3 regions of the Mycobacterium sp. smrl_JER01 genome follow, and region 1 is predicted to be linked to each of the others. Evidence: riboswitches for the same ligand, from Rfam matches in the RefSeq annotation. Region 1 holds a riboswitch; each other region holds the start of a gene.
The links. A riboswitch is a leader RNA that binds a small molecule or an ion and turns the genes downstream of it on or off. The one in region 1 is predicted to bind cobalamin.
Positions count from the first base shown of each region.

Region 1 (3,308 bases):
CACAGCAGCAAGCCCCCGAACAACCAGACTTTTTCGGCAGCTGGATCGGTCGACCACCGATTCTGCGCCGCACTGAGGTCGAGCGGATTCACGTGGGCGACTCAGTCGCCGACATGCGTCCCGTCTGCCGACCCACCCGTAGGTGCGCCGTCCGCCTGACCGCCCCCCACCGTGGCGGTGAGCGCCTCGGTACGTCCACGCTTGCGTCCGGCGTACCAGCCGACCGCGCTGCCCAGGACGATGCCGCCCAGGCCCGCCTGCAGTGCGAACAGACCGGACTCGACCTCACCGGGGAGCTCGCCGACCAGTGGCGAGAACCACGGCTGGTAGTCCTCGTGGATTTCGGTGATCACTTCTTCGGCCTGGCCGTCGGCACCGCCGAACTCTGCCTCGGAATCGGCGGCATACCCGTACAACAGCGATCCGACCGCGATGGCACCTGCGATGGCGAGCAATACGACGGCCATCACGATGACAGAACGTCGGCCCGATTCTGGGTTTTCGTTACGCGGAACCATCTGCTAGACCCCCGTCCGATCGCTGCTGGGCACCTCGTCGGCGGCGCTGGCCGGAACATCCTTGCGCTTCAGGAAGCCCAGGTTCAGCAGTTCCGAGGACGCAACCTGGATCAGCACCCGGACGATGACGACCGTGATGAGGCCTTCGACGATGGCCAGCGGCACCTGGGTGACCGCGAAGACACCCATGAACTCGGCGAGACTTTCGACGAACCCGCCCTCGACGGAGGGGAACGCCAGCGCCAATTGAATGCTGGTGACGACGTAGGTGACCAGGTCGGCGACGAAGGCCAACGCGAACACCGACGGCAGGATTCCGATCCCGGCCTTGCGGAGGGCGACGAAAACCGCGAAGCCGGCCCATGGCCCGGCGATCGCCATCGAGAAGGCGTTGGCTCCGAGCGTGGTGATTCCGCCGTGCGCGAGCAGCAGCGCCTGGAACAGCAAGACGATCGTGCCCAGAAACGCCATCACCGGTGGCCTGAATATCGCTGTGCCGAGTCCGGTTCCGGTGGGATGGGAACTCGACCCCGTCACCGACGGCAGCTTGATTGCGGACATGACGAACGAGAACGCGCCGACCGCGGCCAACAGCGGGCCTGCTGACGGCTGCCGCCTGACCGTCAGGACCACCTGTCTGGCCCCGTGGACGACGAACGGCGCCGCGACGATGGTCCACGCCACGGCGTGCGCCGGTGGGAGGAACCCCTCTGCAATGTGCATGATCTACTCGTTGAGCCTTTCTGCCCCGCACCTCGAGGGCATTCGATGTGGTCGCTGCGGCCGGTCTCCTGGCTCATGGGTTCACCGGACCACACAGAGTGGCCCGGAGTGCCGGCGTCCACCTTCCCACCCGCGCGAAAGCGCAGGCAGTGGCTACTTCGGTCACCGACTTCCCATTCACAGTGGCGAGGGCCGCCCCGGTCTCACACCGGGTTCCCGTACACCGCAGCAAAGGGAGCGTACCTCCTGGGCGGCTTCGGGTCGTGCTCAGTTCGGGATCAGGTCGAACGTCTGCCTGGCGATCGACATCAGCCAGGCCGCGGCGGTCTGACTGCGGAACTCCGGCCAGTTGGACTGCAGGCTGACCACCCACGGCTGGCCCGAGCGGTCGACGGCGTACCAGCTGAACGTCAGATCACCGGGTAGGTTGCCCGCCTTGGCGCCGATGTAGGGCCATTCGGCACGATCGAGATCGATCCCGGGCAGAAACGACAGGATGTCCTTGACCGGGGCCGCCTCGCCGACCGCGCCCTGCTGCAGTGCGGCGTGCAACCGGCAGATGTCGGCCGCGCTGCCATACCACTCTGCGCCGATGTCGGATGCCGGCATGTGGGCGCGTTTCGGATCCGGTTCGTAGGGGCGGGAATTGGTCTGTTGAAGCAGCTGCGCGCGACCCTCCCGGGTGGCCTGCTTCCACTGCTCACGAATGTCGGGGGTGCCCCAGCCGACAGAGAACAGTTCGTGCATCGTGGGGAACGGGGTCATGCTGGCCGGGTCGTGATGGCCGGCGTCGGCCAGGGCCCGCTCGATCGCTCCCGGTCCGAGCCGTTCGATCAGCAGGTCGGTGGCCATGTTGTCGCTGGCCGAGATCATCTGCTGTGCGGCGTCGCGCACGGAAACCGTTGCGCCGGGCGCGAGTTCGTCGAACCCCGAGGAGCCCACGGCCTTGGCCGCCGCGGTGATCGTCAGGGTGTCGCTCCACTCCAGCGTGTTCGCCTTGACCGCTTCGGCAACCGCGAACAACACGTAGAGCTTGAAGATCGATGCCAGCGGCAGCGACATGTCGGTGTTGGTGCCCGCGACCTTGACGCACCGGCCGTCGGTCACCTTGGCGACCTGATAGGAGTACCGCGCACCCGATTGGGTCAGCTGTTCGTCGATGTCGGACCAGGTGTCGATGCTGGGCGCGACGAGTTGCACGTCGAACCGGTCGACCATGCCGGCATCGTCGGTCCGCAGGTCGATGGTCTGGGCCACGCCATAGGAGTTGGTGATGGCGAGTTTCGCATGGCCCGCGCCGATGTCGACTCCGGTGACGGTGAAGGGGCGGTCCCACCACATCCGGTCCATCGTCACCCCGGCATGCTCGGCGACCTCGGGGGCCGCCAGGGTACGCACCCCGACCTCACCGATCGGCCAGTCGCTGTTGAGCATGTCCATGGTCTGCTTGGCCCGCAGACCCTGGGGCGTGTTGAGCTGGATGGGCACGCCGTAGGCGGCGTCGGCCGGCGCCGGTCGTGTGGCGGCACATCCGCAGGCCAGGGACACGACGCAGAGCAGTGCGATCACACAGCTGGCCACCCTGCGCCGGGCCCGGCCTGCCTCAGGCCTTGGTGTCAGTCCCCGCAACGTCGAGTACAACCTCGAATTCGAGCAGTGACGCGCCTTTGGCCACCGGGTTGGCGCGCTCACCTGCGTGTGCCTCGATCGCCGGGCCGCTGGCCCAGGCCTGGAATGCTTCTTCGGACTCCCACTGGGTGACGACGAAGTAGCGGTCCTCACCCTTCACCGGACGCAGCAGCTGAAAGCCCAGGAAACCGGGCTGGTTGTCGACGGCGTGGGCGCGGTGGGCGAACCGTTTCTCCAGTTCCGGACCGGCATCCGGCGGGACTTCGATCGCGTTGATCTTCACCACGGGCGTGTTGGTGGACATGGCGATCAGGCTACCGCGCCGGGTCGGCATGATGGCCTGATGGACTTCCTCACCGCTCGGGGTGGCAGCGGGCGGCCGCTGGTCCTGGTGCACGGGTTGATGGGCCGGGGCAGCACCTGGTCGAGGCAGCTGCC
Region 1 is NZ_JBLXXK020000001.1:5,198,392-5,201,699, reverse strand. Features, by position in the region: gene ACNUDN_RS24460 (CbiQ family ECF transporter T component) at 1-92, opposite strand, end outside; gene ACNUDN_RS24455 (energy-coupling factor ABC transporter substrate-binding protein) at 102-467, opposite strand; gene ACNUDN_RS24450 (energy-coupling factor ABC transporter permease) at 522-1,241, opposite strand; cobalamin riboswitch at 1,283-1,484, opposite strand; gene ACNUDN_RS24445 (serine hydrolase) at 1,509-2,870, opposite strand; gene mhuD (mycobilin-forming heme oxygenase MhuD) at 2,845-3,174, opposite strand; gene ACNUDN_RS24435 (alpha/beta fold hydrolase) at 3,214-3,308, shown strand, end outside.

Region 2 (3,308 bases), 3.1 Mb from region 1:
ACCACGGCGATAGTGCGTGCCCGATGTCGGGCCGACATCCGGTACATATCGTCGCCCTGGACTCGGATCGTCCCCGATGCTGGTGCGTCGAGACCGGATAGGGTGCGCAGCAGAGTGGTTTTGCCGGCGCCGTTGGGCCCGATGACCGCCAACCGCGTCCCGGCAGGCACGGTGAGGTCCACACCGGAGACCACCGTTCTGTTGCCGCGGCGGCATTTCACGCCTTGGGCGGTCACAGAGACACCGGTCGGCATCGTGGTTGTGATCGCGGCGGTCTTCACGTGTTGTTGCCGAATTCATAGCGCCGCCGCCCCATCAGGTATAGAAACACGGGTGCGCCGACGAGGCCGGTGATGATGCCCAACGGCATTTCCCGGGGCGCTGCCAGCTCCCGCGACATCACGTCGACCCACACCATGAACAGTGCCCCACCGCAGACCGCGACCGGGAGCATCGCGCGGTGGGTGGCGCCGACAACCATTCGCGCCGCGTGGGGCACGATGAGACCGACAAAGCCGATGCCACCGGATACGGCGACCAGTACGCCGACGAGGACCGCTTGGACCAGAAACAACGTGTTGCGCAACGCCCGGACCGGTACACCGAGAGATGTTGCTGTGTCGGTACCTGCGGAATAGGCATCGAGCCATGAGTGGATGAGTAGCGCAGCAGTGAGTGACACCAGCACCACCGCGGCGGTGAGCGGAACTTTGGCCCAGGTTGCTCCGGCAACGCTGCCGAGTAGCCAGAACATGACGCTTTCGGCGGCGTGGGGATCACCGGCTGTGAAGACGAGCAGCGACGAGAGCGCCATGAACGCCGAGGAAAGCACCACGCCGGACAGGATCAAGCGCAGTGCCGTGAGACTGCCTTGGGCGCGTGCCACCGCGTAGACGGTGAGCGTTGCGATCAAAGATCCGATGAGCGCAGCGCCCGACAGCGCCCAGATCCCCAGGGATGAGAGCGCGCCGAGGGTGATCACGGCCGTCGCACCCACAGACGCACCTGCTGACACACCGAGTAGATAGGGTTCGGCCAGCGGGTTTCGCACGAGGGCCTGCATGAGGGCGCCGGCCAGCGCCAGACCCGCACCGACCAGCGCTGCCAGGATTGAACGCGGCAGGCGGAGCTCCCAGATGATGGTCTGGTATCCCACATCACTTGTGGCGCCGGTGAATCGGCCGGCGACGGCATCCCAGACATCTCGCAGTGGTATGTCCTCAGCGCCGAAGGCGACCGAAACGACGATGCTCGTCACGGTGAGGGCGGCGAGCACGGTGGTCAGCGCGACAACCGGCGCACGGTGCACAGTGGCTACCGATGCCTGGTCATAGCGGATTGTCTCGCGGACGGTCATTGCCCGGCTGTCTGAGACGGACGCGAGCAGAAGGCGGGGTGCGGCCCGCAAACGGTGATGAACAAGTCTTGCCTCGGTATGTCGGGGTATCTGAACGCGAGATACACGGTGGACACAGCTGAGAGCGGCAGGTAATCGGACTTGGGATCGTCCGCACTCGGCTGGTGGCCGGGGTTTCCGATCACCGATGTCGAGTACGTTTCCCTTACCGTTGCGCGTCAGTCCCGGAGTCTCACCGGGTTCCCTGACACCCGCATTGCACGGATGTAACCGTTCTCAACAACGCAGGCTATCCCATCACCGCCACATTGAGGCCACAGATCAGTGTGGCCCGCGGGTACAGCTACCTAAGGGCGGCCCCGACTCAGCGAAGCTGTACACCGAGATGGTGCGCCGTGGCGTCCACGTGCTGCCCTGCCCACCGTTTCACTGGGCCAATCCCGACGAAGGCATGCTCCTGATCCGACTATCTCGGGCCAGGCCCACCGGAGCAGTCCAGACTGCGGCGCGCACCCTGGATGTTGAACGGACCCCAGCACAAACGGTTGGCTTGCCGTCGATGAATCCCCCCGCGCCACCCGTTGTGTAACCATCGCAACCCTTTGTAATATAAATGATAATCATTTTCAATAGCGGTGGTGCGAAACGACGATGCCCCGCCCACAGATCGCCTGCCCGCCTTCGTTGCCATGTTGCCGAACACCGTCTGATCGCCAACTCGTCGCCTGGCCGCCCTTGAAGGGTCGAGTTTGCATGCGCAACAATAGAACTGAGTTTGGCGTTGCGATCCGCGGGTGTGCCGTTGACGTCGTGGACAATGCGGGCGATGCTCTCCACCACACGCTTGACGTTTACGAGTGCCTGGGACCTATCGCTGGATTGCAGCGAACGTTGCAGTCGAGCCCGACCGGCGGCTGCTGGCCCAGCCGGCCATGACGGCGCTGGCCGCGAGGCCGATACGCGCTATACCGACCACCCATAACATGAGCCGAACTGCCACGCACGAACAGGCCCTTCCTCATCAACTACTCGGACATGTTGCTGCCGCATCACGCAACACCGGCACCGATGGTTCATCTAGCGCCAACCCATAGCCCCGCATCACCGCGATGAACTGCATCGCGTATTGGCAATGAAACGCGGCATTCGGCGGCATCCAGAAGGCCGGCTCCTTATCACCCTTGTCCTGATTCGCCTGCCCCTGCACCGCCAGGAGATTGGCGGGATCATTGGCGAACCGGACACGCAACGATTCCGGCCATGCCCACGCGCCCTGATCCCACGAATAGGCCAACGGCACGATGTGCTCGATCTGCACGGCTGCACCAGTCTTGTTGCCGCGCTGGAAAGCTATCGTCGTACTCGTGTACGGATCATGCAGCACACCGGTGGCCACCGCGCGCGGACAACGACTGATCTCCACATACGTCTTCTCGATCAAATCGCGATCGAGGATGTCGTTCCTGGTGTCGCATTGATTGTGTCCGCCAGGTGCATCGGTGTCATCAGTCCACGCCTCCCCGTACGCCGCACGGCGATAATCCCCATGACGGACACGAACTGGCACCACCGGCACTCCAGCGAGAACATCAACCCCAACGGTCACCGTCGGCTGATCGGCCCCGGCCACCGACGTCGACGGCCCAGCCGACGACATCACCGTTTGCACCGCCACCACAACCGCCAGCGCTGCAGCCGCACCCGACCAAGCCAACCTTGCCCGGGTCATCGGAGCGTTCCTGACATGAACTCAGCTTCTTGCAACGTCCCCGGCAACACGCCGAACCCCCCAAGGAATCGGGTATCGCAACCGTTGCGGCCACCCGCAGCGGTGGTGTCATCGGTCCACGACTCACCGAAAGCCGTTCGGCAATGGTCATTTCCGCGCAATCGGAACGGCACCTCGGCGAGACCGTCAAGCACATCGGCGCCCGGCGCGACGGTCGGGATG
Region 2 is NZ_JBLXXK020000001.1:2,134,988-2,138,295, reverse strand. Features, by position in the region: gene ACNUDN_RS10065 (ABC transporter ATP-binding protein) at 1-254, opposite strand, end outside; gene ACNUDN_RS10060 (FecCD family ABC transporter permease) at 278-1,357, opposite strand; cobalamin riboswitch at 1,467-1,647, opposite strand; gene ACNUDN_RS10055 (HNH endonuclease family protein) at 2,379-3,086, opposite strand; gene ACNUDN_RS10050 (hypothetical protein) at 3,083-3,308, opposite strand, start outside.
Region 2: another riboswitch for cobalamin. It lies ahead of ACNUDN_RS10060 (FecCD family ABC transporter permease); the one in region 1 lies ahead of ACNUDN_RS24450 (energy-coupling factor ABC transporter permease).

Region 3 (3,308 bases), 960 kb from region 1:
GTGCAGGGTGACGGTCAGATTCTCGTGCCCGGCTTCACGTAGCAGGGTGCGCGCCCGGTCCGGATCATAGGAGCGTTGCGGCAGCCCGTCGTGGTAGAACGGAGCCCCCTTGCCGTAGAGGTCGTTGCCCTGTTCGGCGAAACCGTAGAACACCGAATCCACCATCGCCTGGCGGTCGACGGACAACCGCATCGCCTCACGCACCCGGGGGTCATCGAATGGTGGTGTGTCGACCCGCATCTGGAAAGCCGACATCACACCGGCCGGAGGCGTGACGAGATAGACGTCGGGTTGCTCGCGCAGCGCGTTGCCCTGCATCGGCGCCAGTTCGTAGACGACGTCGGCCTCACCGGACAGGAAGGCGTTCAGACGTGGCTCGGTCGCGGCGATCTGCAGGATCTCGACGGCGTCGAGATTCGGTGCACCGTCCCAGTGCCGGTCGTTGCGGACCAGCCGGGTCCGGTCACCCGGTGACCACGACTCCAGGGCGAACGGGCCGGTGCCGACGGGCAGCGTCGTCGCGTCGAAATCGTCGGTGCCTTCCTTGATCACGTAGACGTACCAGCCGGCGAGTACGGATCCGAAGTCGGCGAGCGGCTCGTTCATCGCGACGACCACCGAGTGCTCGCCGTCGGTCCTGGTGGCCGGCAGGTCCACCATGGACAGGTCGCCGGCCGATGGCTTGTCGGCATCGAGCATCCGTTCCAGACTCCACATCACGTCGCGCGCCGTCAGCGGGCTGCCGTCGCTGAACTCCACACCCCGCCGGACATGCAGCCGCCATTCGGTGCCGTCGACGTTCGGTTCCAGCGATTCCGCCAGCCGGTAACGCAGCGTGAGGTCGTTGTTGTACTCGACCAGGTGGTCCCAGACGTTCTTGGACAGTGCGCCGCCCGCCGAGTGGGGCGCGACATGCGGATCGAGGACGTCGGCGCTTGCCGAGGTGCCTGCGAACACCGTGCGCAGGGTGCCGCCGCGCCGCGGCGCGTCCGAGGTCGGGTGCCCGGCGGGTGCGACGGTGCCGCAGCCGGCCGACAGCAGGGGAGCGCCGAGGGCAAGCAGTCCGACACCGCCCGCGCCGAGCAGAAACCGTCGCCGATCGACCCTGCGATGGCCGTGCGAGACAGAATTCGAGCCGGGAAGAATATTCACTTTGTACGTCCATCCTCGTGGGGGTTCGAAAATCCGCGCAGGCGATCTGGCTCCCCGTCGCGCGTGCGCGCATCGGGTCACAGTTGCGGGACAGCCCCGGATTCACACCGGTGTTCCCCTGCGTCGGACGACGGCAATCTAACACCGAACGTTGACAGTTGGGTCAGTCGTCGGGCACCATTTCGGGTTATGACCATAAATATGGTCAAATCTACCAACTTTACGAGGAATGATGACCGCGACCGATGAGCTCACGCAGAATGCGGGGCGATACGAGCTGAGTCACCTCCGTGCGCTGGAGGCCGAGGCGATCCACATCATCAGGGAGGTGGCTGCGGAGTTCGAGCGGCCCGTACTGCTGTTCTCCGGCGGTAAGGACTCCATCGTGATGCTGCACCTGGCCATCAAGGCGTTCCGGCCGGGACGGCTGCCCTTCCCGGTGATGCACGTCGACACCGGCCACAACTTCGAAGAGGTGCTGCAGGCCCGCGATGAACTCGTCGCCGAGTCCGGGGTGCGCCTGGTGGTGGCCAAGGTGCAGGACGACATCGACGCCGGCCGGGTGGTCGAGACCATTCCCTCGCGCAACCCCATGCAGACGTTCACCCTGCTGAGGGCGATCCGGGAGAACAAGTTCGACGCGGCGTTCGGCGGTGCCCGGCGCGACGAGGAGAAGGCCCGGGCCAAGGAGCGGGTGTTCAGCTTCCGCGACGAGTTCGGGCAGTGGGACCCGAAGAACCAGCGGCCCGAATTGTGGAACCTCTACAACGGCAGGCACCGCAAGGGCGAGCACATCCGTGCATTCCCGCTGTCGAACTGGACCGAGTTCGACATCTGGTCCTACATCGGCGCCGAGAAGATCACGCTGCCGTCGATCTATTACGCGCATCAGCGCAAGGTCTTCGAGCGGGACGGCATGTTGTTGGCGGTGCACAAGTTCCTGCAGCCGCGCAAGGAGGAGCCGATCATCGAGAAGACGGTCCGGTTCCGCACCGTGGGCGATGTGACGTGCACCGGTTGTGTGGAGTCCACCGCGGCGACGGTGTCAGAGGTCATCGCCGAGACCGCGATCTCGCGGCTGACCGAGCGTGGCGCCACCCGCGCCGACGATCGGATCTCCGAGGCGGGCATGGAAGACCGCAAACGTGAGGGGTATTTCTGATGACCACATTGCTGCGCATCGCGACCGCGGGCTCGGTCGACGACGGCAAGTCCACGCTGATCGGGCGCCTGCTCTTCGACTCCAAGGCGGTGATGGAAGACCAGCTCGCCGCGGTCGAGCGCACCTCCAAGGAGCGCGGGCACGACTACACCGACCTGGCGTTGGTCACCGACGGTCTGCGGGCCGAACGGGAACAGGGCATCACCATCGACGTGGCCTACCGCTACTTCGCAACCGCCAAGCGGAAATTCATCATCGCCGACACGCCCGGCCACATCCAGTACACGCGCAACATGGTCACCGGCACCTCGACCGCGCAGCTGGCCATCGTGTTGGTCGATGCCCGGCACGGTCTGCTCGAGCAGTCACGGCGTCATGCGTTCCTGGCTTCGCTGCTCGGTATCCAGCACATCGTCCTCGCGGTCAACAAGATGGACCTCATCGACTGGGACCGAGAGCAGTTCGAGAAGATCCGCGACGATTTCCACGATTTCGCCGCGCGCCTGGACGTCCACGACGTCACGACGATCCCGCTGTCGGCCCTCAACGGCGACAACGTGGTGTCCAAGTCCGCCGCCACTCCGTGGTACGAGGGACCCTCGTTGCTCGCCCACCTCGAAGAGGTCTACATCGCCGGCGACCGCAACCTCGTCGACGTCCGGTTCCCGGTGCAGTATGTGATCCGGCCGCAGACCCGCGAACACGCCGACCATCGCAGTTATGCCGGTACGGTCGCCAGCGGCGTGATGCGCCCGGGTGACGAGGTCGTGGTCCTGCCCACCGGCATCACCTCCCGCATCACCGAGATCGAGGGGCCCGGCGGTCCTGTCTCCGAGGCGTTCCCGCCGATGGCGGTGTCGATCAGCCTGGCCGACGACATCGACATCTCGCGCGGTGACATGATCGCCCGGCCGAACAATCAGCCCCGGGTCGACCAGGACTTCGATGCCACCGTCTGCTGGATGGCCGACGGGTCGGCGCTCGAACCCGGCCG
Region 3 is NZ_JBLXXK020000001.1:4,235,684-4,238,991, reverse strand. Features, by position in the region: gene ACNUDN_RS19685 (ABC transporter substrate-binding protein) at 1-1,152, opposite strand, end outside; cobalamin riboswitch at 1,172-1,314, opposite strand; partial or broken gene cysD (sulfate adenylyltransferase subunit CysD) at 1,342-2,314, shown strand; gene cysC (adenylyl-sulfate kinase) at 2,314-3,308, shown strand, end outside.
Region 3: another riboswitch for cobalamin. It lies ahead of ACNUDN_RS19685 (ABC transporter substrate-binding protein); the one in region 1 lies ahead of ACNUDN_RS24450 (energy-coupling factor ABC transporter permease).